2 regions of the Brevibacillus sp. GCM10020057 genome follow, and region 2 is predicted to be linked to the other one. Evidence: a T-box and tRNA genes for the amino acid it is inferred to sense, from the RefSeq annotation. Region 2 holds a T-box; the other holds one or more tRNA genes.
The links. The T-box of region 2 lies ahead of ileS (isoleucine--tRNA ligase). A T-box ahead of a tRNA ligase gene usually reads a tRNA of that ligase, here a tRNA-Ile.

Region 1: it encodes a tRNA-Ile, which carries the amino acid that the T-box ahead of ileS (isoleucine--tRNA ligase) is inferred to sense. The anticodon was not compared.

Annotation. Positions count from the first base shown of each region.
Region 1 covers NZ_JBHUJW010000006.1:222,773-238,567, forward strand. The annotation lists gene mnmE (tRNA uridine-5-carboxymethylaminomethyl(34) synthesis GTPase MnmE) at 1-810, opposite strand, end outside; gene jag (RNA-binding cell elongation regulator Jag/EloR) at 1,107-1,736, opposite strand; gene yidC (membrane protein insertase YidC) at 1,733-2,491, opposite strand; gene yidD (membrane protein insertion efficiency factor YidD) at 2,532-2,756, opposite strand; gene rnpA (ribonuclease P protein component) at 2,761-3,129, opposite strand; gene rpmH (50S ribosomal protein L34) at 3,494-3,628, opposite strand; gene dnaA (chromosomal replication initiator protein DnaA) at 4,219-5,580, shown strand; gene dnaN (DNA polymerase III subunit beta) at 5,790-6,929, shown strand; gene yaaA (S4 domain-containing protein YaaA) at 6,988-7,203, shown strand; gene recF (DNA replication/repair protein RecF) at 7,220-8,338, shown strand; gene remB (extracellular matrix regulator RemB) at 8,350-8,634, shown strand; gene gyrB (DNA topoisomerase (ATP-hydrolyzing) subunit B) at 8,638-10,563, shown strand; gene ACFSO0_RS02865 (MarR family winged helix-turn-helix transcriptional regulator) at 10,766-11,218, shown strand; gene ACFSO0_RS02870 (MFS transporter) at 11,280-12,575, shown strand; tRNA gene ACFSO0_RS02875 (tRNA-Ile) at 12,902-12,978, shown strand; tRNA gene ACFSO0_RS02880 (tRNA-Ala) at 13,010-13,085, shown strand; tRNA gene ACFSO0_RS02885 (tRNA-Asn) at 13,123-13,198, shown strand; tRNA gene ACFSO0_RS02890 (tRNA-Thr) at 13,204-13,279, shown strand; tRNA gene ACFSO0_RS02895 (tRNA-Glu) at 13,349-13,425, shown strand; tRNA gene ACFSO0_RS02900 (tRNA-Val) at 13,509-13,584, shown strand; tRNA gene ACFSO0_RS02905 (tRNA-Asp) at 13,603-13,679, shown strand; tRNA gene ACFSO0_RS02910 (tRNA-Thr) at 13,696-13,771, shown strand; tRNA gene ACFSO0_RS02915 (tRNA-Tyr) at 13,830-13,914, shown strand; tRNA gene ACFSO0_RS02920 (tRNA-Gln) at 13,933-14,007, shown strand; tRNA gene ACFSO0_RS02925 (tRNA-Lys) at 14,015-14,090, shown strand; tRNA gene ACFSO0_RS02930 (tRNA-Leu) at 14,147-14,233, shown strand; tRNA gene ACFSO0_RS02935 (tRNA-Gly) at 14,258-14,333, shown strand; tRNA gene ACFSO0_RS02940 (tRNA-Arg) at 14,488-14,564, shown strand; tRNA gene ACFSO0_RS02945 (tRNA-Pro) at 14,592-14,668, shown strand; tRNA gene ACFSO0_RS02950 (tRNA-Leu) at 14,687-14,768, shown strand; tRNA gene ACFSO0_RS02955 (tRNA-Gly) at 14,775-14,848, shown strand; tRNA gene ACFSO0_RS02960 (tRNA-Ser) at 14,858-14,946, shown strand; tRNA gene ACFSO0_RS02965 (tRNA-Met) at 14,967-15,043, shown strand; tRNA gene ACFSO0_RS02970 (tRNA-Trp) at 15,045-15,118, shown strand; tRNA gene ACFSO0_RS02975 (tRNA-His) at 15,139-15,214, shown strand; tRNA gene ACFSO0_RS02980 (tRNA-Arg) at 15,236-15,309, shown strand; tRNA gene ACFSO0_RS02985 (tRNA-Leu) at 15,319-15,403, shown strand; partial or broken rRNA gene ACFSO0_RS02990 (16S ribosomal RNA) at 15,680-15,795, shown strand, end outside.
Region 2 covers NZ_JBHUJW010000043.1:135,287-151,081, forward strand. The annotation lists gene ACFSO0_RS14265 (YggS family pyridoxal phosphate-dependent enzyme) at 1-351, shown strand, start outside; gene ACFSO0_RS14270 (cell division protein SepF) at 404-826, shown strand; gene ACFSO0_RS14275 (YggT family protein) at 856-1,119, shown strand; gene ACFSO0_RS14280 (YlmH family RNA-binding protein) at 1,133-1,906, shown strand; gene ACFSO0_RS14285 (DivIVA domain-containing protein) at 2,006-2,491, shown strand; T-box leader at 2,556-2,821, shown strand; gene ileS (isoleucine--tRNA ligase) at 2,869-5,652, shown strand; gene ACFSO0_RS14295 (TraR/DksA C4-type zinc finger protein) at 5,908-6,627, shown strand; gene ACFSO0_RS14300 (mandelate racemase/muconate lactonizing enzyme family protein) at 6,688-7,806, shown strand; gene ACFSO0_RS14305 (MFS transporter) at 7,822-9,210, shown strand; gene ACFSO0_RS14310 (NUDIX domain-containing protein) at 9,288-9,761, opposite strand; gene ACFSO0_RS14315 (NAD(P)/FAD-dependent oxidoreductase) at 9,778-10,701, opposite strand; gene ACFSO0_RS14320 (LCP family protein) at 10,925-12,304, shown strand; gene ACFSO0_RS14325 (Hsp20/alpha crystallin family protein) at 12,405-12,998, shown strand; gene ACFSO0_RS14330 (spore germination protein) at 13,110-13,325, opposite strand; gene ACFSO0_RS14335 (spore germination protein GerPE) at 13,360-13,734, opposite strand; gene ACFSO0_RS14340 (spore gernimation protein) at 13,747-13,935, opposite strand; gene gerPC (spore germination protein GerPC) at 13,925-14,554, opposite strand; gene ACFSO0_RS14350 (spore germination protein GerPB) at 14,601-14,828, opposite strand; gene ACFSO0_RS14355 (spore germination protein) at 14,825-15,076, opposite strand; gene ACFSO0_RS14360 (hypothetical protein) at 15,239-15,427, shown strand; gene shc (squalene--hopene cyclase) at 15,424-15,795, opposite strand, start outside.

The DNA of each region.
Region 1 (15,795 bases), on a different contig from region 2:
CAGGGGAACACCGCGCACGTTCACGTACTCCTCGATCACATCGCGGGTCGTGCCGGCGACATCCGTGACGATCGCCTTTTCCTCCTGCACCAGGCTGTTCAGCAGCGAAGACTTCCCGACGTTCGGACGCCCGATAATCGCCGTGGACAGCCCTTCCCGCAAGATTTTCCCCTGCTTGGCTGTCTGCAAAAGCCGTTTGATCTCGGCTTTGACCTCCTCACACTTCTCGCGCAAGAAATTTTGGGTAAATTCCTCCACGTCGTGCTCCGGATAGTCCAGCGTCACCTCAATATGGGCCATCGCTTCGATCAAATTTTGCCGCAGCTGGCGAATCAGGCGGGAAAGCTTCCCCTCCACCTGGTTCAAAGCCACCTTCATCGCCCGGTCCGTTTTCGCCCGGATCAAATCGATGACGGCCTCGGCCTGCGACAAATCGACCCGTCCGTTGAGAAACGCCCGTTTGGTAAACTCCCCTGGTTCCGCCAATCTGGCGCCATTCTCCAGGATCAGATCCAGCACACGCTCGACAGAAACGATTCCTCCGTGGCAGTTGACCTCCACGACATCCTCCCGCGTAAACGTGCGCGGCGCCTTCATCACAGACACGAGCACCTCCTCTACGAGACTGCCCGTCTGTGGATCATGCAAATGGCCGTAGTGAATCGTATGGCTGTCCACAGTGGACAACGCGTTTTTTCCTTTGTATATCTTATCCACAACTTCGATCGCTTCCGGACCGCTTACCCGGATCACGGCAATGCCGCCTTCCCCCATCGGTGTTGCGACTGCCGCTATCGTATCGAATTTCATGCTGTTCACCTCAAGCTTTCCAATCAAAACAAGTCAGCCACTAACATACTAGCTTAACAGATCGCCCTGGAAAATACCAAAAGATTGTGCACTTCCCGGCAGCCTCCACGCCGAACAGGAAAAAGCAACCCTGCGCTTCAAGGTTGCTCGTCGCGTATCTTATCCACAGTATGATCGTTTTCTTTCGGCGCCAACCCTTAACCAGGTTATCCACTGTGGACAAGTGTACTACACTGCCGCCAAAAGAACCATATGAAAAACGAAGCATTGCCCAGCCTTGCGCAAAAAAAAGAAGCCTACCTGGAGGCTTCTTTCGGTGCGATGACAATATAGCGATTGGGTTCGTCCCCTTCACTGAACGTAACCACATCGGATCGTTTTTGCAAAAAGGCGTGAATGACTTTCCTCTCCGCTGCCGACATCGGCTCCAGACGAACCTCGCGTCTGGTGGAAAGGGCCTTTTTGGCGACCCGATCTGCCAGCTGCTCCAGCGTTTCTTTGCGGCGCAGCCGGTAGTTTTCTGCATCCAACGTGATGCGAACGTGTTTGTCCGCATGACGGTTTGCTACGACGTTTACGAGATACTGCAGTGAATCAAGAGTTTGTCCCCTACGGCCAATAATGATTCCCAGATTTGAACCCTGGATGTCAAACAGCACGCCTTCCTCATTGGTGCGTTGTTCCACTTTGGCGTCTACCTTCATGTTGGACAACACGTCTTGAAGAAATTCACGTCCCTGTGCAACGGGGTCAAAGTGAAATTCGACTTCCACTTTGGCGTCTTTGGTCCCGATCAGTCCGAACAGTCCCCTGCTCGGTTCCTCCAGTACGCGGACGCTTGCCTTTTCACGGGGCACACCCAATTCCAGCAAAGCTTTCTGCACAGCATCGTCTATCGTTTTTGCCGTAGCTACCACCTTTTTCACTTGGAGGCTCCCTCCTTAGGAGTAAGCTGTTTCCCTTTGTCACGGTACAAGAAGTAGGTTTGCACGATGGTGAACAGGTTGCCGTACACCCAGTACAGCGAGAGCGCCGACGGCAATGTCACGGCGATGGCCAGAATCATCAGCGGCATCATGACCAGCATCATTTGCATTTGCGGGTTGCCTTGTGTAGTCTGACCCATCATTTTCGACTGCAGATAGGTCGTCACAGCTGCCACGACCGGCAAAATATAATACGGGTCTTTTGCGCCCAGAGTCAGCCAGAGGAAGGTTTGCGACTTGATCTCCGCAGTACGGATAATCGCGTGGTAGAAAGCAATCAGGATCGGCATTTGCACCAGCATCGGCAAGCAGCCGGCCAACGGATTGACCCCGTTCTTTTGGAAAAGAGCCATGGTCTCCTGCTGTGCCTTTTGCGAATCGTTCTTGTACTTCTCGCGGATTTTTTGCATTTCCGGTTGAAGCTCCTGCATTTTTTTGGAGCTTCTGATCTGCTTGATCATCAGCGGAAGCACGATCAGACGAATGATAATCGTCGCTACCAGAATACCCAAGCCGTAGTTGTTGCCGAGAATCAATGCGCTCTCTTTGATCAACCAGGACAAGGGGTAAACCAAATACTTGTCCCAAATGCCGGTTGCGTCAGGGCCGATTGGTGCAGCTTTCTGAGGGTTACAGCCCGACAAAATGAAAACCAGCAAGGTCAGCATAAGCATGCTGAGGGTACGTCTGCTCAAGGGATGATCCTCCTTTTCCCCGCTTCAATGAGGTGATGAATTAATTTCGCTGTTCCGGAACCGGATCAAATCCGCCCGGGTGGAACGGATGGCATTTCAGGATGCGACGAAGAGCCAGCCATCCTCCCTTCCACGCGCCGAATCTGCGAATGGATTCGATCGCGTAGTGAGAGCATGTCGGCGCGAATCTGCACGACGGCGGTTTCAGCGGAGAAATGAAAAGCTGGTACCCGCGAATCAGCCCCATCATGATTTTCGCTATCATCGTATCACCCTCTTCTTCCATTATGTACGGGTGCCTGTTTGATCACCTTTGCCCGCTTCATGACGTGCAAAAGCGACTGTTCGATGGCTTCAAGCGACATCAGCTCCACACCTGGACGTGCGATGATGACGAGATCCACACCGGTTGGAATGACAGGTTCCAATCGGGCGACTGCTTCGCGAATCAGACGCTTGACCCTGTTACGAATAACGGCGTTGCCAATCTTTTTGCTGACGGAAATTCCAGCGCGAAACGCAGCTTGTCCCTCCTGTCTGGCTGTATACAGGACAAACTGCTTGTTGGCAGCTGAACTTCCTCGTTGAAACACTGCTTGAAATTGCTCATTCTTTTTGAGCCGGTGTGAACGATGCAAGGTAAACAACCCCTAACATCACAATTATAGTAGAAAACGCAAACAGCATCTACCAGTATATCCTTGTTTCGTCCACTTTTTTCCCAAGCCGGACATAAAGTGCAGGAATTTCGCAATCAGTGAAAATCATCGCGCTGCGCCATAGGCTATATGCGCTATAAAATGAAAAAAAGCCGGCAACCCCCTTGTCCCTTCTCCAAAGGCGATCCTGCCTTCTTGCATGCTTCATCCTCTCGGTAGCTGGATAGCTAAGTAATCATTTTCCTTCCAAGAAGGTTCAACATCCTTGCAGGACTTCCTCTTTCCAGAAACAAAGAATTTTCCGACTCTTCCTCGAAACAAAAAAGGCCACGGAATGTGTGGCCTAAGCGGAAAGAACTTTTCTTCCTCTTTTACGACGAGCAGCCAAAACTTTACGGCCGTTTTTTGTGCTCATGCGCTTACGGAATCCATGATCCTTTTTGCGCTTACGGTTGTTAGGATTAAAAGATGGTTTCATTAGGTCTACACCTCCGCCTTTACAGACATTCTTTCGCATTATAAAAAGATATGCCCAAAAAGTCAAGGGACAATGGAATTTTATTGCCAAGACAAATATCCCCATAAAACTATTTCCCAAAGCGCAGTCATTCTGTGGATATTTCTTTATCCACAAAAGCGTGATTCGACAAAATTATCTACAGCTTGTACACAAAATATAGATATGTGCATATGTGCCCGGCACCAGTGGTTGTGTTTGTGGATAAGTATGAAAAAACCGTTGATACCATGCGTTATATCTGTTATCATGTTTTTGTTTTGAAGCGTGAATAACTCCGAAAGGTCAATCGGTTTTTCCACAGCATGTGGATAAGTTTGTGGACAGATTCCCCCATGTGTGTATCTTCTTACTCACAAGGCTGCGGATAACCATCTGCTCTTATTCTCTTCTCCGAGTCGAATCCCTTTTTTTCGACTTTTTTTATCCACAATTACTGCCTATGACCGTGTTGACAACCGGGTCTCACATACGCGCATGATTGCCCTTTTATTTGTCATTTCCTAACATTCATTTCATTTTTTCGGATTGCCCATAAGGAGGGATTCTGGTTGGATGCAGCGATTAGCGAGCTATGGCGCAAAGTCTTGGCCAAGATAGAAAAATCGCTTAGCAAACCCAGTTTTGATACCTGGCTGAAGGCGACCAAAGCGACCACATTGGAAGAAGATGCACTGATCGTCGTAGCGCCGAACGACTTTGCCAGAGATTGGCTCGAAACCAGGTACTCTCAATTGATCACCGATACACTATATGAAGTGACCGGTATCAATATGAAGGTAAAATTCGTCGTCCTGCAAAATCCGGATGCCGCATTTGCCGAAGAACAACCTGCTCCGCGGGCAAAGACACAAGCTCCGCCGGCGGCAGCGGATGACCAACCGCCCAGTATTTTGAATCCCAAGTACACGTTTGACACTTTCGTCATCGGCTCGGGGAATCGATTTGCACACGCTGCATCGCTCGCGGTTGCGGAAGCTCCCGCCAAAGCGTACAACCCTCTTTTTATTTACGGGGGCGTAGGACTCGGCAAAACCCACTTGATGCACGCCATTGGCCATTACGTCATCCAGCATAATCCTTCGGCGAAAGTGGTTTATTTGTCGTCTGAAAAATTCACCAACGAGTTCATCAATTCCATCCGCGACAACAAAGCGGTCGAATTTCGCAACAAGTACCGGAGCGTCGACGTTTTGCTGATTGACGACATCCAGTTCCTGGCGGGCAAAGAATCGACACAGGAAGAGTTTTTCCATACGTTCAATGCCTTGCACGAAGAAAGCAAGCAAATCATTATTTCCTCCGACCGGCCTCCAAAAGAGATTCCGACGCTGGAAGACCGACTGCGCTCGCGCTTTGAATGGGGCCTGATTACGGATATTCAGCCGCCGGATCTTGAGACGCGGATTGCCATTCTGCGCAAAAAGGCCAAGGCGGAGAACCTGGACATTCCGAATGAAGTCATGGCGTACATCGCCAATCAGATCGACAGCAACATTCGCGAGCTGGAAGGCGCCCTGATCCGCGTAGTGGCGTACTCCTCGCTGATCAATCGCGATATCGATACGCAACTGGCAGCGGAGGCGCTCAAGGACATCATTCCGTCTTCCCGTCCGCGCGTCATTACCATCATGGACATCCAACGGGCTGTCGGAGAAGCCTTCAACCTCAAGCTGGAGGATTTCAAGGCCAAAAAGCGAACAAAGACGGTCGCTTTCCCCCGCCAAATCGCCATGTATCTGTCCAGGGAGCTGACCGATGCGTCCCTTCCCAAGATCGGCGACGAATTCGGCGGACGCGACCACACGACGGTCATCCATGCGCACGAGAAAATCTCCCGTGCTCTGGCCAATGATCCGCAAATGCAAACGACCATTCAGTCGCTCATTGAAAAGCTCAAAGCCAATCACTAAATCTGTGCATAACGCAAAAAGCCTATACACAACTTACCCACATGTGTATAGGCTCTCTTTTACGCAACGAGTTCACATATCCACAAATCCACAGGACCTAGTACTACTTCTGTTAAAAATCATTATCCTAATAGTTTATGATAAAGCCGCAGCCATTATGCATAACGTTTTCATTTTTCATATGGCTCGAGAGAGGGAGGCTTACGTTGATGCATATCACCGTTCAACGAGACAAGCTGTCTAACGCTGTTTCACACGTCAGCAAAGCGGTTTCCAGCCGAACAACCATTCCGGTTTTGACCGGGATCAAAATAAAAACCGATGATGAAGGTCTGACCCTTACGGCAAGCGATTCGGATATTTCCATCGAGGTTCAGATCCCTTTGGAAGAAGCCGGTGAATGGGGCGTAACCATTCATAAGCCAGGCAGCATCGTGTTGACAGCTCGCATTTTCAGCGAAATCGTCCGCAAACTGCCCGGCAACGAGATCGAGATCAAAGTGGACGAGCGTCTGGTGACCCAGATTCGTTCCGGTCAGGCTGAATTCACGATCAACGGGATGGATGCCAGCGAGTATCCGCAACTGCCCCATCTGGAAGAGGACAAAGTGTTCAGCGTTCCTTGTGATCTGTTGAAAACCATGATCCGCCAGACCGTTTTCGGCGTATCCACTTCGGAGATGCGCCCGATTTTGACCGGTTTGATGTGGTCTTTGGAGAACGGCCAGCTGCGTTTTGTCGCAACGGACAGCCACCGCCTGGCAAGCCGCACCGCCATGGTAGAATGCCGTGAAGATTTGTCGTTCCACAATGTCGTGGTACCGGGTAAAAGCTGCAACGAGCTGGTGAAAATATTGGATGACGAGCAAAATCCGGCTGACATCGTCGTGGCGGAAAACCAGATCCTGGTGAAGTCCAGGCACATCCTGTTCTATTCCCGCCTGCTGGAGGGCACTTACCCGGACACGACCAGGATCATTCCGCAAGGCAGCAAAACCGAGATCACGGTGAGCACCAAAGAGTTTTTGCAGTCAATCGAGCGGGCTTCCCTGCTCTCCCGCGAAGGCAAATCCAACGTGGTGAAGCTGGTCACGCTTCCGGACGGAAGTGTGGAAATCACCTCCAATGCTCCGGAAATCGGGAAAGTTACGGATATCCTGATGCCGAAAGCCATGAACGGTGAAGATCTGAAGATTTCCTTCAATGCGAAATACATGATTGATGCGCTTCGTGCCATCGACAGCAGCGAAATCAAAGCGAGCTTCACTGGCCCGATGAGTCCGTTCGTGATTCGTCCGACCGACCACGACTGGACGCTCCATTTGATTTTGCCAGTCCGTACTTACTAGACAGATCATGTGTTTTTCGTAAACGACCTTTTTTACGTAAAAGAAAGGAGGCCCTGCTATGCGTGAGGTTTCCATCAAGACCGAATATATCGCCCTTGGGCAATTTCTAAAGCTGGCTGACGTCATTGATACAGGAGGCATGGCCAAAGCATTTCTCGCGGAGGTTCCCATTCGCATCAACGGCGAGCTGGACAATCGCCGCGGCCGCAAGCTGTATCCTGGCGATGAAGTGGAGATCGAAGGCTTCGGCCGTTATCAGGTGGTCAGTCGCTGAGAGGAGAGCGTGATTCTTGTTTCTCAAGAACCTTTCGCTTGCCAACTATCGCAATTACAAGTCCCTGTCCTTGTCGTTTGAAGGCCCGATCCAACTGTTTATTGGCAACAATGCGCAGGGAAAAACTAACGTTCTGGAGTCGATCTACGTACTCGCCCTGGCCAAATCCCATCGCACGCCCCGGGACAAGGAGCTGATTGCGTGGGAAGCCGACTATGCAGCTGTCCGTAGCGATGTTCTTCGTCGCTACGGCTCTGTTCGTTTGGAGCTGCAGTTGACAGCCAAGGGAAAGCGGGCCAAAATCAACGGGATGGAGCAGCAAAAGCTCAGTGCCTATGTAGGGGCGCTGAATGTCGTCATGTTTGCGCCGGAGGATCTGTCCATCGTGAAGGGAGCGCCTGCCCAGCGCAGACGGTTTATCGACATGGAAATCGGCCAGGTCTCCCCGACGTATCTGTATTATTTGAGCAATTACAACAAGGTATTGCAGCAGCGGAACCAGCTTTTGAAGGACTTGGCGATGAAAAAGAGCCAGTCTCTGGAAATGCTGACAATTTGGAATACCCAATTGGCCGATTTAGCGGTAAAATTGTTACGGAAGCGTTTTGAGTTCATTCGGAAGCTGGAGACGTGGGCGAGGGAGATCCACACCGGCATTACCGACGGCAGGGAAACGCTCTCTTTGCATTATGAAAATTCTTCGCCCGTCACAGAAGATATGGCGGCGGAACAGGCAGTCGACGTCATGCTGGATGCCTATGAAGAAGTGCGCGACCGGGAAATTATGCGCGGGAGCACACTGATCGGGCCGCATCGCGATGATTTTTCACTCAAAGTGAACGGCATGGATGTGCAAACGTACGGCTCGCAGGGGCAGCAACGCACCAGTGCGCTGTCTATCAAATTGGCAGAAATCGAGCTGATTAAAGAAGAAGTGGGCGAGTACCCCGTTCTTTTGTTGGATGATGTCTTGTCAGAGTTGGATGAACATCGGCAGACCTTGCTGCTCGAGACGATCCAGGATCGTGTACAGACGTTTGTAAGCACCACGGGTGTGGAAGGCTTAAAGCATCAGGTTCTCCAGCAAGCCTCGCGTTTCTACGTGAAGGAAGGGAGCATATCGGGGGAAAGGTAGGGAAGACAGGAATGTTTATTCACATTGGTGGGGATACTGTGGTGAGCACGAAGGAAGTCATTTCCATTCTTGATCATCAGACGATGAAATCCTCGAAAATCAACAAGGCTTTCTTGCATGAAAAGCGGAAAATGATCGTGGACCATAGCGAGGAAGAAACGAAGTCCTACGTGATCACCCAGGACGCCATTTACTGTTCACCTATTTCTTCTCTGACGCTGAAGCGACGCGCTCAGTTCGTGGACAGCTTGGATCAGGTTCCCTTTGCACAAGCTGAAGTGGAGGAGTTGACGTAAAGAGTGGATCAAATGACGACGAAAGATACAAACTACGACGCCAGTCAGATTCAGGTGCTGGAAGGTCTGGAGGCCGTGCGGAAACGCCCCGGGATGTACATCGGGTCGACCAGCAGCCGCGGTTTGCATCACCTGGTGTGGGAGATTGTCGACAACGCGATTGACGAAGCGCTTGCCGGGTATTGTGACAATATTTTGGTAGTCATTCAGCCGGACAACTCCGTCTCTGTAACCGACAATGGCCGGGGGATTCCTACGGGCATCCATGAAAAAACCGGCAAATCGACGGTCGAGACTGTACTGACGGTCTTGCACGCGGGCGGTAAATTTGGCGGCGGCGGATACAAAGTGTCCGGCGGTTTGCACGGGGTGGGCAGCTCCGTAGTGAACGCGCTGTCCGAATGGCTGGAAGTCGAAGTCAAGCAAAACGGCAAAGTGTACTACATGCGCTTTACAATGGGAAGTCCCGATGCAGATCTGGCCGTCGTCGGTGAAACGGAAGAGACTGGCACGAAGGTAACATTCAAGCCGGACCCGACGATCTTTACAGAGACGACGGTGTTTGAATACGAGACTTTGCAAAAACGCATTCGTGAACTGGCTTTCCTGAACAAAGGATTGCGGATCACGCTGAAGGATGCCCGTCCCGGCCAGGAGCGGGAAGAATCGTTCCATTACGAGGGCGGGATCGTGCAGTTCGTAGAGTACCTGAACAAAAACCGGGAAATTCTGCACGACGAAGTTATCTATTGCGAAGGGGAAAAAGAAGGCCTGCTGGTAGAAGTCGCCCTGCAGTACAACGACGGCTACTTGAGCAATATTTATTCCTTCGCCAACAATATCAATACGCATGAAGGCGGAACGCACGAGACCGGCTTCAAAACGGCTCTGACTCGTGTCATCAACGATTACAGCCGCAAGTTCAACTTCCTGAAGGAAAAAGATCCGAACCTGTCCGGCGATGACGTGCGCGAAGGAATTACGGCGATCATTTCCGTCAAGATTCAGGAGCCGCAGTTTGAAGGCCAAACCAAAACCAAGCTGGGCAACTCGGAGGCGCGGAGCATTACCGAATCAGTTTTTGGTGAACGCTTCAACACCTTCATGGAGGAAAATCCGGGCATCGCCAAAAAGATCGTGGAGAAAGCCCTGATGGCTTCGCGTGCCCGTGAAGCGGCTCGCAAGGCGCGGGAGATGACGAGGCGCAAGAGCGCACTCGAGGTCAGTTCGCTGCCGGGTAAACTGGCGGATTGCTCCTCCAAGGATGCCTCTGAATCCGAACTGTTCATCGTAGAGGGAGACTCTGCGGGCGGTTCTGCCAAAATGGGCCGTGACCGCCACTTCCAGGCGATTTTGCCGCTGCGCGGAAAAGTGCTGAACGTGGAGAAGTCACGACTGGACAAAATTTTGGCGAATAACGAGATTCGCGCGATCATCACCGCGCTCGGCACCGGTGTAGGCGAAGACTTCGACATTTCCAAAGCGCGCTACCACAAGGTGGTCATCATGACGGATGCCGACGTGGACGGATCTCACATCCGTACGCTGCTGCTTACATTCTTCTATCGCTATATGAGGCAGCTGATTGAAGCGGGCTACATTTACATTGCCCAGCCGCCTCTCTACAGCATCAAGCAAGGAAAACAGGTGTACTACGCCTATACGGACCAGCAGCGCGATGAAATTCTTGCGACGCTGAAGACGGTGCCGAAGCCAAGCATTCAGCGCTACAAAGGGCTGGGTGAGATGAACGCTGAACAATTGTGGGAGACGACCATGGACCCCCAAATGCGAACGCTTCTGCAGGTAAATCTGGAAGATATCATGGAGTCGGATAGCGTATTTGAGACGTTGATGGGCGACGAGGTAGAGCCGCGCAGGGAATTTATCGAGCAGTATGCTGCGACTGTGCGAGACCTCGACATTTAACTGTCATTTTTCACCAATAACCGGATTTGTTTCATAGCAAGCGAAAGGCTCACTTCTCCACATGAACAGGGGGAGCGAGCCTTTTCCTTTGCTTCCACAAAATGTATCGTTTCGGGATTGACAGTTCCAATTGTTGCTCTTATCATTTGTTGTACATACAAAATAAAAAATCATCAAGCCTGCCCCACGTGGAGGAAAGAAAATGACCAGTCCAATGAATCAAGAACCACAAAAGGATGAAGCTTTTCTGGAAGACTGCCTGTACTTTACCGCAAACCGTCTGAGCCGGGCGATTACGCGTATGGCCGACGAGGCGTTTGCCACTACAGGATTGACGCCCGCTTACGGCTATCTCATTCGTCTTGTGATTGGCTCTCCGGGCATTACTCAAAAGGAACTCTCAGAAAAGCTGTCCATTACTCCTTCGACGCTGACCCGTTTCGTCGACAAGCTTGAGGCAAAGCAGCTCGTGGAGCGTAAAGTTCACGGAAAGACCGTCATGGTATACCCGACCGAGAAAGGTGTCGAGTTGGGACCGGCTCTTCGCCAGGCGTCGAAAAAGCTGAAGCGGCTCTATGAGGAGATCCTTGGTAAACAACTCAGCGATCAGTTGACGCAGTACCTGGCGTCATCAAGCAAGCAGCTGGAAAAATAATCAGCTGACATTCATTTATATTTTGTATGTACAAACAAATTTATAAATGTGGGGTGCATGTATGGATTCTCTGAATGCGCAAAATGGCTGCAAGCCCAAGTCACGTGTCTACTACGGCTGGATCATTGTCCTGTTGACCTTCGTCACTCTTTTGGTATCCGCCGGGATTCGAGCGCTGCCAAGTATTTTGCTGGTACCTTTCCAGGATGAGTTTGGCTGGAGCCGAGGAAGCATCTCCAGCGTTCTCTCCATGGGGATTTTTCTGTACGGCCTGGTCGGTCCTTTCTCCGCTGCTTTGCTCTTGCGCTTCGGCGTCCGCAAAGTCGTCGTCCTGTCTCTTGCCGTGTTAGCCCTCAGCCTGGCTTGTACTCCTTTTATGACTGCTCTTTGGCAATTTGAGCTTCTTTGGGGGCTTGTCTCAGGTCTTGCTACCGGGATGATGGCCAATGTTCTCGGTGTGACCGTGAGTAATCTGTGGTTTGTCAAAAACAAAGGGCTCGTCGTAGGCTTGTTGACTGCGAGCGCCGCTACCGGTCAATTGATCTTTTTGCCTTTGATGGCGAAGCTGACAACGGACTTGGGCTGGAGATACGCGATTTTGGCGACTGTTCTTGTCCTGATCCTCGTCCTGGCTGCAGTTGCGATTTGGATGCGAAACCACCCATCCGACGTAGGCGTGGCTCCTTATGGAACCGATGAAGTCGTGCCGCCGACACCATTTACCGGCAATATCTTTTTGGAACCCCTGCAAAATCTGCGCTATGCCATGAAAAATTCGACCTTTTGGTTGCTCGCGGGAACCTTCTTCTTCTGCGGTTTTTCCACGAATGGCCTGATCGGAACGCACCTTATCGCCGCCTGCGGAGATTTTGGGTTGCCGGAAGTAACTGCAGCCGGGCTGCTCGCCATGATGGGATTATTCGATCTTGCCGGCACGACGATCTCCGGCTGGCTGTCTGATCGCTTTGACAACCGTTGGCTCCTGTTCTGGTACTACGGACTGCGCGGCTTGTCCCTGATTTTCTTGCCGTATGCCCTGGATTCCACACCGACGATGCTCATCATCTTCTCCGTTTTCTACGGCCTGGACTGGATTGCGACTGTACCGCCGACTGCCAAGCTGTCCAGCCAAGTGTTTGGCAAAGAAAAGTCAGGAATGATCTTTGGCTGGGTCGTCGTTGCGCACCAGATCGGGGCTTCTGCCGCGGCTTATGGTGCAGGCGTCATGCGTGACTGGCTTGGCACGTATGCAGAAGCTTTTATGATCGCCGGCTTTCTCTGCTTCTTCGCTTCGCTCATGGCGGTCAAAATCAAGAAGCATGTAGATGCGAAAAAGGCTTCTGTCATGCAAGCATAAGATTCGCACTCGCGTGTTGATTATTTTCGGATATTGATGTGCTACTGAAATCCGGTTATATTTGAAAATAAGCACGGGTGTTATCGTGCTGATTTTATCGAGTATAACTCCACAGTGGACTGGTACGGTCAAAGAATACTGGACTCAGCTGTTCAGGTGATGTATTCTTATACGTTTCCGGACGGCTGGGTCTATTTTTTGGCAGCAGGTTTTTTCTCAGTTTTTTCACCTTCGACCTACGATTTTTTTAGAAAGAGAGAAAAAATTCACTTTTCCTATTGCGTGGTTTGAAAAAATATGCTAGATTAAAGATCCAGGCGGAATACGGGCCTATAGCTCAGTTGGTTAGAGCGCACGCCTGATAAGCGTGAGGTCGGCTGTTCGAGTCAGCCTAGGCCCACCACTTATACAGAACGCTCGAGAGTTTCTTTCATGGGGCTGTAGCTCAGTTGGGAGAGCGCCTGCCTTGCAAGCAGGAGGTCATCGGTTCGATCCCGTTCAGCTCCACCATTTCTTCGCATAGGCTTCGGTCTGGAAATCGAATTATTCCTCGGTAGCTCAGTTGGTAGAGCAATCGGCTGTTAACCGATCGGTCGGCGGTTCGAGTCCGTCCCGAGGAGCCATCTTCGCTCCTGTAGCTCAGTCGGTAGAGCGTTTCCATGGTAAGGAAGAGGTCGCAGGTTCGATTCCTGTCGGGAGCACCATTTCATTCCTAGAAAAGTGAAGTAAGCCGGGTGTTTGCGGCGGTTTCTTTTCGGGATGAATGCCTTTATGGCCCGTTGGTGAAGCGGTTTAACACAGCAGCCTTTCACGCTGTCATACAGGGGTTCGAATCCCCTACGGGTCACCATCATATACCCCACAAAGTGAAGCGGATGCTTTGCAGCAACACCGAGTACTTTGCGGGGGCCCCAACAACAGTTTGGGGAGTATGGAGGCTTAGCTCAGCTGGGAGAGCATCTGCCTTACAAGCAGAGGGTCGGCGGTTCGATCCCGTCAGCCTCCACCATTTTTGATAACTGCACATGGAGCTGTGGTGAAGTTGGAGTTCACGCCGGTCTGTCACACCGGAGGTCGCGGGTTCGAGTCCCGTCAGCTCCGCCATTTTATATACTAATATGCCGGTATAGCTCAATTGGTAGAGCACCTGACTTGTAATCAGGGGGTTGTGGGTTCAAGTCCTATTGCCGGCACCACTCCATAAATCTGCTGAATGCAGCATTGATGTATGGGCAACCTTATAAAGGGCAAGCTGGGGAGATAGCGAAGTGGCTAAACGCGGCAGACTGTAAATCTGCTCCCTCTGGGTTCGGCGGTTCGAATCCGTCTCTCCCCACCATTTTGAAATCTTGGCTGTTGGGGTATAGCCAAGCGGTAAGGCAACGGACTTTGACTCCGTCATTCCTAGGTTCGAATCCTAGTACCCCAGCCATTTGCATGAGCCATTAGCTCAGTTGGTAGAGCATCTGACTTTTAATCAGAGGGTCGAAGGTTCGAGTCCTTCATGGCTCACCAGTTTTCACTTCCTGTATCGCGGACGAAACTTCGCGTGAAGGACTCCAAGTTGATATGCGGTCGTGGCGGAATTGGCAGACGCGCTAGATTCAGGTTCTAGTGGTGGCAACACCGTGGAGGTTCAAGTCCTCTCGACCGCACCAAAATTTCACTTTTTTATAAAGTATGCGGACGTAGCTCAATTGGTAGAGCGTCGCCTTGCCAAGGCGAAGGTCGCGGGTTCGAGACCCGTCGTCCGCTCCATGATGATCTTCAGGTCTCTCACCCGTACCGGGTTCACCCTCGAAGATTGGACAAAGGAGAATCGCTCGGGTACTTCAGATCCGGCTTGCCAGGAAGCGTTTCGACGCAGCGGCGCCGGTTGGAAGCGAGACCCGTCGTCCGCTCCATACAATATGTGCCCTTAGCTCAGCTGGATAGAGCGTTTGACTACGAATCAAAAGGTCGGGAGTTCGAATCTCTCAGGGCACGCCACTCTTAATAAAAAGAAGTATGTACAGTCGGGAAGTAGCTCAGCTTGGTAGAGTACTTGGCTTGGGACCAAGGGGTCGCAGGTTCGAATCCTGTCTTCCCGACCATTTTTTACAACTGTATAGGCCGGTGTGGCGGAATGGCAGACGCGCGCGACTCAAAATCGTGAGGGAAACCGTGGGGGTTCAAGTCCCTTCACCGGCACCATATTTTGCGGGTGTAGTTCAATGGTAGAACTCCAGCCTTCCAAGCTGGTCGCGTGGGTTCGATTCCCATCACCCGCTCCATTTTTTTGCGGAGGGATACCGAAGTGGTCATAACGGGGCGGTCTTGAAAACCGTTAGAGTGCAAGCTCACGCGGGTTCGAATCCTGCTCCCTCCGCCATATTTGTTACCAGATTACGTGGCGGCGTAGCTCAGATGGCTAGAGCGTTCGGTTCATACCCGAAAGGTCGGGGGTTCGATCCCCTCCACCGCTACCATAGGGGCATAGTTTAACGGTAGAACGAAGGTCTCCAAAACCTTTGGTGTGGGTTCGATTCCTACTGCCCCTGCCAAAGAACTGTATAGAATCATGGCGGTCGTGGCGAAGGGGTTAACGCACCGGATTGTGGCTCCGGCACTCGTGGGTTCAAGTCCCATCGATCGCCCCATCTTTTTTCTAAATAACATATGTCTCAGTAGCTCAGCTGGATAGAGCATCCGCCTTCTAAGCGGACGGTCGGGAGTTCGAATCTCTCCTGAGACGTTTATTCATGCGGTCGTGGTGGAATTGGCAGACACACCATCTTGAGGGGGTGGCGGGGCGACCCGTGCGAGTTCGAGTCTCGCCGACCGCACCATCTATACTTTTGAAATTAAGTTTGAAAATGCACTTGATTTTAAGAGTTGGACATGCTATATTGTAAATCCACCCGCTAGACGATGTGTAGTGAGGTGGAACAAATTGAGTAAGATTAAAAAAGTTATTGACTTACTCAAGATGATTTGGTAATCTAGAGTCCTGCGGTTGATGCCGCGACACAAAATGCTCTTTGAAAACTGAACAGCGAAAGCGTTGATGAGTCTATCATTTAATGATTTGCCAGCTTGAAAAAGCGATGAACCAGAAACAAACTTTATTGGAGAGTTTGATCCTGGCTCAGGACGAACGCTGGCGGCGTGCCTAATACATGCAAGTCGAGCGAGTCTCTTCGGAGGCTAGCGGCGGACGGGTGAGTAACACGTAGGCAAC
Region 2 (15,795 bases):
GGACAGGCGCTAAATCAGGTTGTCCATTGCTTTTTGCAGCTAAATATTTCCGGTGAAGAGACAAAATTTGGGCTTAGTCCCAATGATGTATTGGCTTTTTTGCAGGAAACCAGTAATATGAAACATATAAAGATCATGGGATTGATGACCATGGCGCCTGTTGTCGAAAATGCGGAGGAGGCGCGGCCGGTATTTCGCGGTTTGCGCGAATGGAAAGAGCGAATAAACGAATGGACATTCCCTCACGTGCAAATCGAGGAGCTGTCCATGGGTATGTCCAGCGATTTTGAAGTGGCGATTGAAGAAGGAGCTACATATATTCGACTGGGCTCTGTGTTGGTGAAGCCATGAACCAAGGTTCGGTCCTGTCGACGGTACAGAGTAAGGAAAGGAGGATAAGAGAATGGGAGTTATGAACAAACTGATGGGGTTCCTGGGTCTGGAAAACGAAGAATACATCGAAGAAACGATTGAAGAAGACGATCACGAGGAGCAAGAGACTATGCACAGACGGCCGCAAGCGAGCCGTGCGAACAACGTGGTCCCTTTTCAAGCCAGGGAAAAGGAGGGCATCCGTCTGATTCTCTGTGAACCCCGTCATTACAGTGATGCGCAAGATATCGCAGACAACCTGCGCCATCGCAGGCCGGTCGTGGTGAATCTGCACCGCGTGGAAAAGGACCAGGCGAAGCGGATTATCGACTTCTTGAGCGGAACGGTCTATGCGCTGAACGGAGATATTCAAAAAGTGGGCGACACCATCTTTGTGTGCACCCCGGATCACGTGGACATCCAGGGTACAATCTCCAGTGTGATGGAAGAATAGGGATTATACGATGAAAAAAGGGTGAGGGAATGGGTTACCTTCTGACTGTATTGGATTTTGCATTTACGGTTTATCAATACATGATTATTGCCTACATCTTGATGTCGTGGGTGCCGCAAATGCGCGAGACCGGAATCGGGCAGCTTCTGGAACGGCTGGTCGAGCCGTATTTGGCGCCGTTTCGCCGCTTTATCCCGCCGCTCGGATTCATTGACATTTCTCCGGTTGTCGCTTTGATCGCATTACGTTTTGCCTATTACGGACTTTTTTCCATTTTGACGAAAATTGCTTAGGCGAGTGAGCACGATGAGTCTATTTGATCACTTTGGAAAAGAAGAACGTCCCTTTGTCGAACGGGCGCTGGAAATGCTGACGCAAGTAGAGCGGAAGCAGGCCATGCGCCTTACTGATTTTCTGGACCCGCGGCAGCTCTTCATCTTTCGCAGTCTGTCCTCCCAGGTGCACGATGTGTGCATTTCGGCACACGGCGGCTATGACGGGGCTGAGCGTGTGCGGGCGATTCTCCACCCCGAGTACATGACCGTTGACCCGGAAGACTACCGGCTGGCCTTGCTGCGTATTCACGCCGACCAGCGCTTTCACGTATTCGAGCACCGGGATGTGATGGGGGCGCTTCTGAATGCAGGGATGAAGCGGGAAAAATTCGGGGACATGCTGACAGATGCAGAGGGCAGCTATGCCGTCGTCGCGGAGGAAGTGGCGGATTACATCTGTATGCAGGTGACGCAGATTCACCGCACTTCTGTCCAGTTTGAACGGGTGGCATGGGAGGCGTTTTCCCCGCCGGCACCGCGCTTTGCGGAGAAAACGATTACGGTGCCGTCTCCTCGGCTGGATGCCGTCATCGGGGAAGTGCACCATTTATCGAGGGCCAAGGCCGTCGTGCCGATCCGTGCCGGGAAAGTGAAAGTGAACTGGAAGATTGTGGAGGACCCTGCGCATGCGCTGCAGGCAGGGGATATGGTCTCCCTGGCAGGTTTTGGGCGCTTCAAAGTGCTGGAAATCATGGGACCGACCCGCAGCGGCAGGCTGCGCATGAATGTCGGGCTTGTTACATAAGATAGAGCTGATCTGAAAAATTTGCAAAATACGGCAGGATATACAGCTGAACTTGTCGAAAGGTAAGGCAATGATTATCGGGAAAAGTGGGGGGTTCATGTGCCTTTAACGCCGTTGGATATACACAATAAGGAATTCAGTACCGGATTTCGCGGATACAACATTGACGAAGTAAACGAGTTTCTGGATCAGGTCATTAAAGATTTTGAACTCCTGATTAAAGAAAAAAAGGAATTGGAAGAGCGCATCGCCATTCTCAATGAGCGTGTGGATCATTATAAGAGCCTGGAAGAAAATTTGAGCAAGTCCATTCTGGTGGCGCAAGAGACGGCGGAAGATGTCAAGTCGAATGCGCGCAAGGAAGCGCAGCTGATTTTGAAGGAAGCCGAGAAAAATGCGGACCGGATCGTCAACGAAGCGCTGGCCAAGTCCCGCAAGATCGCCATCGAAATCGAAGAATTGAAAAAACGCGCCTCCGTCTACCGCATGCGCTTCCGCACACTGCTGGAAGCCCAGCTGGAAATGCTGGAAAACGGTGCGTGGGATGACATCGAGCAGGCAGATTCTGCTGTCGTTGTTGAATAAAGCATTGACGTTCGGTTGATGATGGTACTATAATGAAAATCAACTTTTGTTCTGACAACAACATAAGTCGACGATGATCGGGAAGAGTACGTGAGAATCGCGCTGTCAAGAGAGCCGGGGGTAGGTGAGAGCCCGGTCAGCTGCATCCGCAGAAAATCACCCGGGAGTTCAATAGCCGAAATCTTGCCGACAGCTGGTGGCGAGGGAGTAAGTGAGCGCGTCATTCCCGTTACGAATGAGACAAGTGGAACGATGGTCGGCTTATGCCCTTTTCGCATAGGCGGTCGTTCAATCTGGGTGGTACCACGGGAGCCTTCTCTCGTCCCAATCGGGATGAGTGAAGGCTTTTTTATATTCATTTAGGAGTGAATGTAGCTATGGATTTCAGCAAAACGTTATCGCTGCCAAAAACGGATTTTCCTATGCGCGGCAACCTGCCGAATCGCGAGCCTCTCGTGCAGGCTGCGTGGGACGAGATGGACATTTACAAGCTCGTTCAGGAGCGTACAGCGGGGCGCCCGTCCTTTGTCCTGCATGACGGCCCGCCGTATGCGAACGGGGATATTCACATCGGCCATGCGCTGAACAAAATCCTCAAAGACTTTATTGTGCGCTACAAATCGATGGCGGGCTTCTGCGCTCCGTACATTCCGGGTTGGGATACGCACGGCCTTCCGATCGAACAGGCAATCGTCAATGCGCAAGGGCTGGATCGCCGCAGCATTGAAGTCAATGATTTCCGCAAGCGCTGCGAAGACTATGCCTGGTCTTACATCAACAAACAGCGCGACCAGTTCAAACGTCTGGGCATTCGCGGCGACTGGGAAAACCCTTACGTGACGCTGCGTCCGGAATACGAAGCGAACCAGATCCGCGTGTTCGGGGAAATGGCGAAAAAAGGCTACATCTACAAAGGGCTGCGCTGTGTGTACTGGTCTCCTTCTTCCGAGACGGCTCTGGCTGATGCGGAAATCGAGTACAAGGACAAACGCTCCCCTTCCATTTACGTCAGCTTCCAGGTGGTGGACGGCAAAGGACATCTGGACAATGAAACAGGCGTCGTCATCTGGACGACTACCCCGTGGACGATTCCGGCGAACCTGGCAATCTCGCTGCATCCGGAGCTGGAGTACAGTGTCGTGAAAGCGGATGGCCGCAAGTTCCTCGTCGCGAGCGGACTGGTGGAAGGCGCAAGCAAGGAAATCGGCTGGGAGAGCGTAGAAGTGCTCTCCACGCACAAGGGCGCAGATCTGGAAGGCGTCGTGACGCAGCATCCATTCTATGACCGCACTTCTCCCATCATCCTTGGCGAGCACGTGACACTGGATGCCGGTACCGGCTGCGTCCACACGGCTCCCGGACATGGGGAAGACGACTTTGCTGTGGGACAAAAATACAATCTGGGCGTGCTTTGCCCGGTCGACCACGAAGGAAAAATGACCAGTGAAGCGCCTGGCTTTGAAGGTCTGTTCTACGAGGATGCCAACAAAGTAGTGACGGAAAAGCTGCAAGAAAAAGGCGCATTGCTCAAGCTCAGCTTCTTCACCCACTCCTATCCGCATGACTGGCGGACGAAAAAGCCGGTGATCTACCGCGCGACAGAACAGTGGTTTGCGTCTATCGACGGTTTCCGCGAGCAAATGCTGGAAGCGATCAAACAGGTGAAATGGATTCCGCACTGGGGCGAAACCCGCCTCGCCAACATGATCGCGGACCGCGGCGACTGGTGCATTTCCCGTCAGCGCGTATGGGGTGTACCGATCCCGATCTTCTACTGCAAATCCTGCAATGAGCCGGTCATCAACGACACGACGATCAACCACATCGCGGAGCTGTTCCGCAAAGAAGGCTCCTCTGTCTGGTTTGCCCGCGAAGCAAGCGAGCTGGTGCCGGAAGGTCTGTCCTGCTCGAAATGTGGCTGCACCGAGTTCCGCAAAGAAACGGACATCATGGACGTCTGGTTCGATTCCGGTTCCAGCCACGTCGCTGTCTTGAAGGAACGGGGAGTCAGCTGGCCGGCAGATTTGTATCTGGAAGGCTCCGACCAATATCGCGGATGGTTCAACTCCTCGCTGTCCACCAGCGTTGCCGTGTTTGGCACGGCGCCGTACAAAGGCGTGCTCAGCCACGGCTTCACGCTCGACGGCGAAGGACGGAAAATGTCCAAATCGCTGGGGAATGTGATCGTGCCGCAAGAGGTTATCAATAGCCTTGGGGCAGACATCCTGCGTCTGTGGGTCGCTTCCGTTGACTACCAGGCAGACCAACGGATTTCGGATGCCATCCTGAGCCAGATCGCGGAAGTGTACCGGAAAATCCGCAATACGTTCCGCTTCCTGCTCGGAAACCTGGACGGCTTCGATCCGGCGAAACACCGCGTTACCTACGAACAGCTGGGTGAGCTGGACCGTTACGTGCTGGCGAGAGCAGCGAAGATGGTCAAACGCGTGCGCAAGGCGTACGATGACTACCAGTTCCATACGGTATTCCACGCTGTCCGCAACTTCTGCGTCATCGACCTGTCCGCGTTCTATCTGGACATCTGCAAGGACCGCCTGTACGTCGAAGCGCCTGACAGCCTCAAGCGCCGGGCAGCTCAAACCGTCATGTACGATTGCCTGCTCAATCTCGTGAAGCTGGTGGCACCGCTCTTGCCGCATACGGCAGATGAAGTGTGGGGCTTTATCCCGGGCGTGACCGAGAAGAGCGTTCAGCTGACCGACATGCCTGAAGCAGACGAGCAGCATCTCGGCTTCTCTGCCGAAGAAGCGGACAAATGGGATGCGTTCCTCACCGTGCGAGACGAAGTGCTGAAAGCAATGGAAGAAGCGCGCCGCAACAAAGTGTTCGGAAACTCCGTTGATGCGAAGCTGACGCTCTATCCGCAAACAGAGGTAGTGGCGAAGACGCTCGCGGCTATGGACGATCTGGCGGATCTTTTCATCGTGGCAGAGGTCGAAGTACATCCACAAGGGACTGCGGCACCGGCGGAAGCTGTCCAGCTCGAAGGAATCGCTGCAGTGGTCACTGCTGCAGAGGGCGTCAAGTGCGAGCGTTGCCGTGTGGTCAAACGCGACGTAGGCGTGCGCCCGGCCTTGCCGACCATTTGCGGACGCTGCGCGGATATCGTCGAGAAGCATTACGCCCATCTGGTCGAGTAAGCAAACCACAACCGAAAAACGAACGTCAATCGAAAACCTGTCATTCCCATCCGGGGCTGGCAGGTTTTTTTGTACAGGATTGGCAAGAGCAGGGCAGACACGGACAAAGGAAGAAAGCGGGACTGGCTGCAATGGCCAGGCGCAGCCAGGTTTACGAACATGAGCGATACGCAGTCAACTTATGGGGGCAGGTTATTTCGGCACAAGCGAAGACATACTACCAGGTGAGGAAACCAAACAAAGGTGGTGTCTGCCGTGGACCAAGACTTGCTGGCAAGGTTTCGCGCAAGGCTGCTGGAGCAGAAGAAGGAGCTCGAAGATCGCGTCCAGGACCATTACGGCATGCGAGAGGCGATGACGGCTTCCTTGCAGGAGTTTGCCATGTACGACAACCATCCCGCTGACATTGGCAGTGAGCTGTTTGAACGGGAGAAAGATTTGGCGCTGGACAGCCTGGACCGGGAGACGCTGAAGGAAATCGACCAGGCGTTGAAGCGGATGGACGAGGGCACATACGGAGTCTGTACCGTCTGCGGGAAGGAGATTCCCGTGGAACGTCTGGAGGCTTTGCCGCAAGCCCAGACCTGCAAGGAGCACGCCCCGGCGCCGCACGTCAACGAGTCGCGCCCGATTGAGGAAGAATTTATGCAGCCTCCGTTCGGGCGAACATCGCTGGACGAGAAAGAAGGGCAAAACGGATTCGACGGCGAGGACGCCTGGCAGATTGTCGAGGCGTGGGGCACCTCCAGCACGCCTTTTTCCTACGCGGACAATGACAAGACCGACTACAAGGAAATGTATGTGGAAAGTGACGAGCCAGACGGCTTTATCGAGGAAGTGGAAGAAATCGGCTACACCGGCATCGACGGGTATCACGGCCGGGACAGCGTCCACTTCATGCGCAGCGGTACTTACGAGGAATACATGCGCAAGGGCGAAGGAAAAGGCTACTATCTCAACTACGATGACTACTAAAAAGAACGGGCGGGTCGGGAAGGGCGCGACGATCTGATGTAGCGGGGGGATCAGCCGACTATGCAAATCGAACGTGTGGAAACATACCCGCTGTTGTACCGCCTCCCGCAAGCATACGGCGATGCAAATGGCTACAAGCGCTACCGCACCTCCTATCTGATTCGCCTGATCACGCGGTCGGGAATCGATGGCTGGGGGGAAATTATCGATTGGCTGCCGACGCTGCATCGCGGCTTTCAGGAGCGAATCATTCCGTTCTTGCTCGGGAAGCTGGCGACAGACAGGCTGACCATCACGGACGTCATCAGCAAGTGGCATCAGCGGTCGGCAGCGGGAGTGAGCATCGCGCTGACAGAAATCGTCGCCAAGCGCGCAGGGTTGTCTGTATGTGAGCTGTGGGGCGGGAAGTTCCACCGGCAGATTCCGGTATACGCTTCCTTTCAATCGTACCGGGAACAGGGTGACTGGGCAGAAAGCTCCATCCGGTTTGTAACCGAGCAAATCCGCGCCGGACACAAGCGGGTAAAAGTAAAAATCGGCGGCCGCTCCATCGCAGAGGATCAGGCGCACATCGACCGGCTGATGCAATCGCTGCCGCCCGACGTACTGGTCGCCCTCGACGCCAATCAGAGCTACGACCTGGCGCATGCCCGACTTTGGGAGCGGATCTTCTGGCGCTACACGAACTGGATGTGGCTGGAGGAGCCGATGCCGCTCGAGCGCACACAAGAGTACGTCAAGCTTAGGGCGGCGCTGTCGGTGCCGCTCGCTGGCGGAGAAAATCTGGTGAGCTGCGCACAGTTTTTGCCTCTGTACCAGGCGGGGGCCCTCGACATCGCCCAGCCTGATTTGCAGCACACACACGGTATCGACTCGTACCGGACCCATCTGCAAATGGCTCGTCAATTCGGTTACCGCATCTCCCCTCATTCCTTTGACGGCGGGCTGTCCCGGTTGTACACCCTGTTTGCGCAGGCTTGTCTGCCGGCATGGTCCAAAATGGATGCCGACCCGATCGAGCCGGTAGAGTGGGATGTGATGGAAAACCCTTTCTCACAGCTGTTTCCGTTGCAGCCCGTGAACGGAGCGGTCACGATCCCGGAAGGAGCGGGGATCGGGATCGAGCCGGACTGGGAGCTGATTCACGCGATGCGCTGGGATGGCAGTGTGTACGCATGAAAGAAGGAGTGTCATATGGCGCAACATACAAAAAACTTGATTGGCTTGACAGGTATTCCGCTCGTCATGGTGCTGGGCAACTCCATGCTGATTCCCGTCTTGCCGACGATGAAAGCCAAAATGGACCTCACTTCGCTCCAGACCAGCCTGCTCATTACGGCTTTTTCGATTGCGGCAGGTCTCGTCATTCCGCTCGCCGGATATTTGTCGGACCGGTTCGGACGGAAAATCATCATTCTTCTCTCGCTCATCGTCTACGGGCTGGGGGGACTGTTGGCAGGTTTGGCAGCCTTGTGGTGGGACAAGCCGTATTCCATTATTATGATCGGTCGTGTCCTGCAAGGGATCGGCGCAGCGGGAACCGCGCCGATCGCCATGGCTTTGGCGGGGGATTTGTTTCAAGGTGCATCGGAGAGCAAGGCATTGGGGCTGATGGAGACGTCGAACGGTCTGGGAAAAGTGCTTAGCCCGATTTTTGGTTCCTTGCTGGCTTTGATCTCGTGGTACATGGTGTTTTTGGCGTTTCCAGTCATTTGCGGCGTTGTTCTGCTGCTGTTTTTGTTCCTGACGAAGGAAAACCAGCAGGAGAGACAGCCGATGCCGGTCAAGCAGTATTTGCACGCCATCGGTCAGGTGTTCAAACAGCACGGGAAGTGGCTCGTTCCGGCGTTCTTTATCGGGAGCATCTGCCTGTTTACGCTGTTTGGCGTACTGTTCTACCTGTCTGATCTGCTGGAGGAGAAGTATAAAATTGACGGCGTCATCAAAGGGGGATTTCTGGCGATCCCGCTTCTGGTCATGAGCATTGCCGCCTACCTGACCGGCCTGATTATCAAAAAGAAGCTCGGTCTCATGCGCTGGTTCGTCATCGTCGGGATGTTCATGCTGTCGGCATCCTATGTACTCGCCAGCTTCGTGAAGGGGGCGTACGTGCTCATCGGAATTCTCGTGCTCGGCAGCATCGGGACCGGGATGATCTTGCCGTGCTTAAACAGCATGATCGTCGGAGCGGTGGAGAAGGCAGAGCGCGGGATGATTACTTCGCTGTACAGCGGCGTCCGCTTTATTGGCGTAGCTGTCGGTCCCCCGATCTTCACCTGGCTGCTCGGCATTTCGCGGACGGTGATGTTTACCTCCATCGCAGGCTTGTCCCTTGTCTTTGGCGTGCTCGCGATCTTTTTCCTGAAGCCGAAGCAGGCACAGCAGCAGGTTCAGGGAGCGGGAGAGGCGGACGCGCAGGCGAAGGAGAGAAAGGCGTGGAGGCAGGTGTCGGAGCTGCTGGGAATCGAGCCCCAGACGCCGGAAGAAAAGCGCAGAGAAGCTGCGGTAAGGAAGTTCGGCTTCGATCCGAACGAACTCATCAAGCGAATCCTGTCCGGACGAAAAGAGAAGGAAAAAAATTAACAGGCATCGCCCTGTCTGCCCCAGGCCCCCTGGAAAAGGGGCGGGCGGACTTTAGGAGATGCCTGTTTGCTGTCGTGCTACGGACAGGCGAATGGATGTGCCTTGGCCCGGGCGAGCGCCAGCGGATAGACGTCGTCGTAGAGCAAACTGGAAAACAGCGGATTTCCTTTTACATGATCGGGATAGTCTGCAAAAGGAACAGTCTCTACCACGTCGCTGCCCACAGGAGTCTTGGCATATGTGCGGACGCGGGCTACGTAAATATCTTTGTGCATGGTTTGGTCAATTGTATATTGGCCGATGCGCTCGATGCCTTCGAGGATGGCCCCCGTCTCTTCGTACGCCTCGCGGACAGCGGCGGCCAGGCTGCTCTCGCCGGCTTCGACTTTTCCCCCCGGCAATTCGATGCCACGGGTACGATGGCGGGTAAACAGCAGCTTGCCCTGCCAAAACGGAAAAATCAGGACATGGCGCGCCTCGTGTTGACAATACGTGTGCGGATCAAAAGTCAACTCGACGAGCAAGCCAGAGTTATCGTAAAAAACGTGCATGACCTGCTCTCCTTTGCTAGCTCGATTCGTCTTGCTGGATTTGCAGCGAGATGTGCTTCACGGCTTTCATCGCTTGCCCGGCAGCGAGCGACAGGCTGGCGTAGGAAGCGCCGTTGCTGACGTCACCCAGGGCGTAGACCCAGTCGCAGCAGGTACGCTGGCATTCATCGGTCTTGAGATAGGCGTCTCCAAATGTCGTCAGCATCGGAAAATCGGCGCTGTTGCCATGGACGCCGATGCGCGGCAAAATCCAGTCGACGACGATTTCCGCAGGCTGTGCAGCATGACGGGAGCGCAGCTTGAGGGCGATTTTGCCGTTCCTTGGCTCGTACGTCTCGATTTCCGTCTCCCAAAAGACGCGCAAATGGGGAAACTCCTCCAGACGCCGGGTCCACTCCGGGCGGGCACGCAGATGATCGCTGCGGATGAGAAGATCGACGCGGTTCGCAAATCGGCCAAGATTAAAAGCGCTTTCCAATGCGCGGTCACCACCTCCGACGATGGCGATGTCCTGGCCTGCTACGGAGGACGCGTGTGCAGTGGTGGAAAACTCGGCAGTCAAGACGCGCGGGCACCCTTGCAGCGAGGGAATGACGTTCGGGCTTACCCCGGTCGCTACAATCAAAAATTGCGCATGGTAGGCGGCTTTCGTGGTCGTTACGATTTGCGCGTGAGAATCGATGGAGACAACCGCTTCTCCCAGCCTTGGCTGCAAGTCGCGGATTGCCGGATGAAGCACCAATTCCCCCAACAAATCAGCCCCATTGGAATAGACGCGGGGAGGAAAGTCCACGATTTCATTGCGGATTTGCAGCAGCTGCCCACCGAGTTGTTCTGTCTTTTCCACAAGCAGACAAGATAATCCCAATCGTTGGCACCAAATAGCCGCGGACAGTCCGCCGATGCCGCCACCGGCGATCAGCACCTGTACGTGTTCCACTCCCAGTCCCCCCCGATTCTCGTTAACTTTCCTGTACAACACCCAGTTTTAGACTACCTGTTTCGTATGCAGAGTGCAAGGATGTACCACAACCGAACGGGCTGATGCCCCTCTGTTCTACAATTATTCGGCAGATTGTGGTAAAATGGGACATGATTTTCAAAATGTTAGGAATCTTATCGCGGCAGCTTGCCAATCTCATGAGAAAAAGGAGTGGATGTACGTGCCTGCAAGAATGGGAAAACCGCAAACTCCTGCAAGCCAGGCGAGCAAAAAGAAGCGGCGCGGCAGGGGCAGCAAAAAACTGTATGTGCTTCTGGCCAGTTGTCTGTTTTTCTGCCTGTTGGCTGCCGGTGCCGGTTACGCACTTAGCCAGCTGAACCAGACGCTGGATATCGTGACGGAAGACCCGTACAAGCTCCCCGATCAACCAAAAGTCGAACAGCCGTATGAGAAAAAGAAATCGCTTTCTTTTGTCATCGTGGGTTTGGATACGCGAAAAAATATCGGCATGCTCAACACGGACGTCCTGGTGGTGGCCGTGGCGAATCCGGTGACGCAAAAGCTGACGATGCTCTCCCTGCCAAGGGACACGCGGGTGGAAATACCCGGCTATCCGGGCTATCACAAAATCAATGAAGTGTTCGCCCTCGGGGAGGAAATCAGGAAACGGGCGGAGAGCAAGGGAGAGACCGTGACGGAAAACGGAATGACCTTGCTGAAGAAAACGTTGGAGCACATGCTGGGGGTATCGGTCGGCCACTACGTCCAGCTTGATTTTGAAGGCTTTACGGCCGTGATCGACAAGCTCGGGGGCGTGAAGGTGGACGTGGACAAAGACCTTGTTTACGAGCTGCCGCAGGGAGGAGTCTACCGCAGCTTGAAAAAAGGGACGCAGGTGTTAAACGGAGAGCAGGCGCTTGGCTTTGTCCGCCATCGTCTGGACAAGCGGGGCGCCGCCTACAATTCCAGCGACTTCGACCGCAACCGGCGCCAGCAGCAGGTGATCAAGGCGGTAGCGGACAAGGTCGCTTCCATAGACGGGATCGCCAGTCTGACAGACGTGCTGGAAACGGTTGGCAAGCATATCCGCACCGATCTGTCCAAGGATCAGATTACCGGGCTGGCGATGGATTTCGGCACGATTTCCTCGGAAAATATGGTCTCGCTCGACAACGGAGCCGTGTGGAGCTCGCCCTATTCGCTCTGGCCCCGGGAAAAGATGGAGGCGATACGGACGAGCCTGCAGGCGGAAATGGGCGCAGAGGGGACGAAAAGCTCCGGGGAGCTCAGTGATGCGGCCATCTACGAGGTAGCTAAGGCGGACATGAAAACACAGACAAAGCCGGTGGCGAGCACTCCCGTAAGGCAGCCGCAAAAGAGCAGCCAACCTCAAAAGCCGGCGGCGTCAGACAAGTCGAATCAGACGCCAGCGAAGCCGCAGAATCCTGACAATGAGACGAAACCGCCGGAAACGGCCAATCCGGACAACGGGTCAGATGGCCAGGAGGAGCAGCCGTATTCTCCGGACATGCCGCCGCCAGACATTTTGGCTCCGCCCGCGCCTGTCGAGAATGGCGAGACTGTGCAAAGCGGTGCCTAGCCGGGCGCACATCTGCTAGGCAGTCGTACATATACTGCAGGGAAAACCATCGCTTCACCGGATTCCTGACCGAAACAGGGGGAAGGAGGAAGAAGCCGTCGTGAAAAACCTGCAGGAGACCATGAGAGAGCTGCAAAAAACGTCAGAGAGCCTGGCAAAGCTGAACTTCAACCAGGAGCATCCGTGGCAGGCACTCAGCCAGATGAATCAGATTCTGGACGCGAATTTCTGGGAGAGCCTGGTGAAACTGACGGGACAGACAGCCTCGCAGGCAACGGCACAAGCCAGTGAGGCCGTAGCGGCGATGCCCAAGAAGCAAAAAAAGGAGAAAGTCAGGCCGATCGTCATGCCCCGGTCCAGTCCTGAAGCGTTCCCTGTTACGGACATTTACCAAACGGAGCATTTGCTCATCGTTTGCTGCGAGCTGCCGGGCTTTGCCCGAGACAGCCTGGAAGTTACGTTGACAGAGCAGCGCACGCTGGAGATCAAGGGCGCGATCAAAAAGCACCCGTATGCCGCATCCTGTATCCGGCAGGAGCGCGCATTCGGGACGTTCAGCAGGCAAATCGAGCTGCCGGTGTCGGTTAGTGCGAAAGGGATGAAGGCGCAGTACCAGGATGGGCTGCTGGAGCTGTATTTGCCAAGAGACGGTTCGCCGCGCGAGAGAAAGACAACATTTCGTGCCAATTTGTAGGGAGGAGGCGCAGCGGCCTTCTCCTTTTGTCTGTTCGCCTTGTCTGTTCCCCGACGGGCCGGTCCTGCCAAAAATAAAAACAGCGTTAATGAATATCCATTAACACTGCCTTTACACATTACCGACGAGCGGCTGATCCACCACACTCGGATCGAGCGTGTTTGTGGCGCTGGCACCGTTGACGGTGTTGACGAGGTTGCCGGTGTTGCCGCCGCCTGATCCGGAGAATGTCTTGGAAGCGGATTTTGGAGATATGTTGAGGGTGTCTCCAAAATTGACCGTTCCGGAGTTGCTGTTGATGTTGACTGCTCCTATGATTGAAGGCAACGATATCTCCTCCCTTCACATCCGGCATGTCGTACTAGCGTTCGTCGCGGACGAGGTGCCGGATATTTTTGACCCGGGTTTCCAGTTCCATACACTCGCTCGAGCCGATGTGAATGACGGATGAAGCGGCTGCAAAGGAGACCGTTACCTTGTCGACCCGAATCGCATTGCTTTCGTGGAACGTAGTGATCGTGAGAGGCTCCTCGTCGCAGGGGAGAGGGAGCGGCACGGAAAAGGCGGTATAGTCTTGGTACAAAAATTCATTTTCATGAAAAATAGCTTTATCACGTTGAACGGCGAGAATGTTGGAGACAGCGTCGATTTTTTCGGAATCGCCAATCTCGATGACGGATGAGGTGTCCAGCGCAATATTGCTAAACGAATGGACGTGACTGGTTCTGCTGTGCATAGCCAGCCTCCTTTACGGTGTCGCTTCAGGTGTCTTTGCAGTTTGTTCGACGCCTACGATGTACGTCTCGGGCGGCGTCTCGTCGATGGAGGTGAGAATGACCGAGCGACAGTCGCCGATAAACAGGGAGGCGGCGGAAGTCAAATTGACAATGTTGACAGAGCCGACGTGCAATTCACCATTGATCACCTTATAGATCATGACCGTTTTCAATCCCCCCGCGCGGCAAATTGCGGACGAATGTTTCGCAGGTGCGCTCGATGTCGCGCTTCACCTTCTGAATCGTCCGATCGCATAGTGCGTCGATCTGTTCCGGTTCCCAGCCTTCCGCTTGTGCCTGATTCAAATAGTAGCGGATACGTGAATCGATCTGCTTTTTGATATCGTCCACGATAAAGGTCCGATAGTTGTCATCCAGCGCGTGCCCGAATTCTTGCTCGATCCTCTCGAGCATGCTGTAGGCATCGTGGTTCAAATAGTCGTAGATCTCCTTTTGCACGCGGGCAAAGGCCGGAGAATCGCTGTCCTGGGCTGGCCGCTGTCCCGAGGCTTGATTGATGGAATACTCGCCCACGCTGCCGTCCGTACCGTTCGGGTTCAGGCCGATGTTCAAGGTGCCTTCGAGCCGCTCCACCTTCAACAGGTCGAATTTGTATTCGTTTTTGATCACTGGCGGCGGAGCCTGCTTCTCCTTCAGTTCCGCCATATCGTTATTCAGTTTTTCGATCAGCTTTTTCAATGTTTCCATATTTTTGCTTTGGGCGTGCAAATATTTATGCAGCTGTTGAAAATACTGCATCATTTCAGGACCCATGTACATACCGATCATCCTTACTTCGCTTCTCAACAAAAGCGCAATGCTGAATTTAGCGCGGCTCTACCAACGGAACGAGGGGGACGAATTGGTCGCTTCGGCCAATCTCTTCCGGGAGCGGTTGTGCAGGCGGTGCCGGTTCTGTGAATCCGCCTGTATTGTATAACTGGGACAGCGGTTTGATCATTCCGGCGCTGCCGATTTGCAAGACGGACGAGTTGTTCAGGCCATCAATTTTCAGGCTGTGAATGACGATATTTTGATGGATGAAAAAATTCATGAGCGATCCCGTCCCTTGCTCGCAGGTTCACGGATTTCTTCGACGAATACAGGCCAATCCTCGCCTTTGCTTTCATGGATATAGACGACGCTGCGCGGAACTTTTACGTTCAGCGTCGTACCCGAGTTAAAGGACCCCCCGCCCGCAAATGTTTTGGTGTAGTTCACCGGCGAGATTTTACGGACATCCCCGACGTTGAAGACGCCGCTGATGCTGTTGATATTGATGACCCCGACGATTGCTGGCATCGCATCTTCACCCTTTTCGGAGAAATCCTTTTTGTATTGTATGCCTGCTTCCGGTGGGTGTTCATACCGGTTTTGGATGCCACATGCGCGGGCGGCGGCATACGATGAACCATCAGCCCAGGCTGATCGCTTTCATTTGAAGGAAAAGAGGTATGGCGGAGGATGGAACTGAAAATGACCGTGAACAACAAAAAGCTGGAGGTCGGGGAAATCCAGAGCAACGATGTTTCCCAGTCCTCCCTTATATTGATCGGCGATGCGGAGGAGATTGTCTGCTCGTCGGTTTTCGATACGCCGGCAGACTCGCTTGTCATCAGCAAGGAAGTGCCCATTCGCAGAAAGCGCGGCTAAGGCTGACTTTGCCCGTACTTGCTGCGGTAGTGGCTCAAGGCGAGCAGCGGCCAGATCCAGCGGTAGCTGTGGTAAGCAAAATAGATCCCGCCGGGTCGTCCGCCGCCTGTCGGATACGCGGTCGTCCAGTCGTTTGCCTGTGCGGAGCGGAGCAAGCAGCGAATCCCGCGCTCGACGGCCGGAATAGGCTCGGGAAAGACGGAGATGAGCGCGTCGACTGCCCAGGCAGTCTGGGAGGGGGTGCTCGCGCCGAGGGAGACGTACGTCTGTTTCTCATCGCTCGCGCAAGACTCGCCCCATCCGCCGTCGGCATTTTGGCGCTGGAGCAGCCAGTTGACCGCTTTTTGCACGGCAGGATGGTCGGCAGC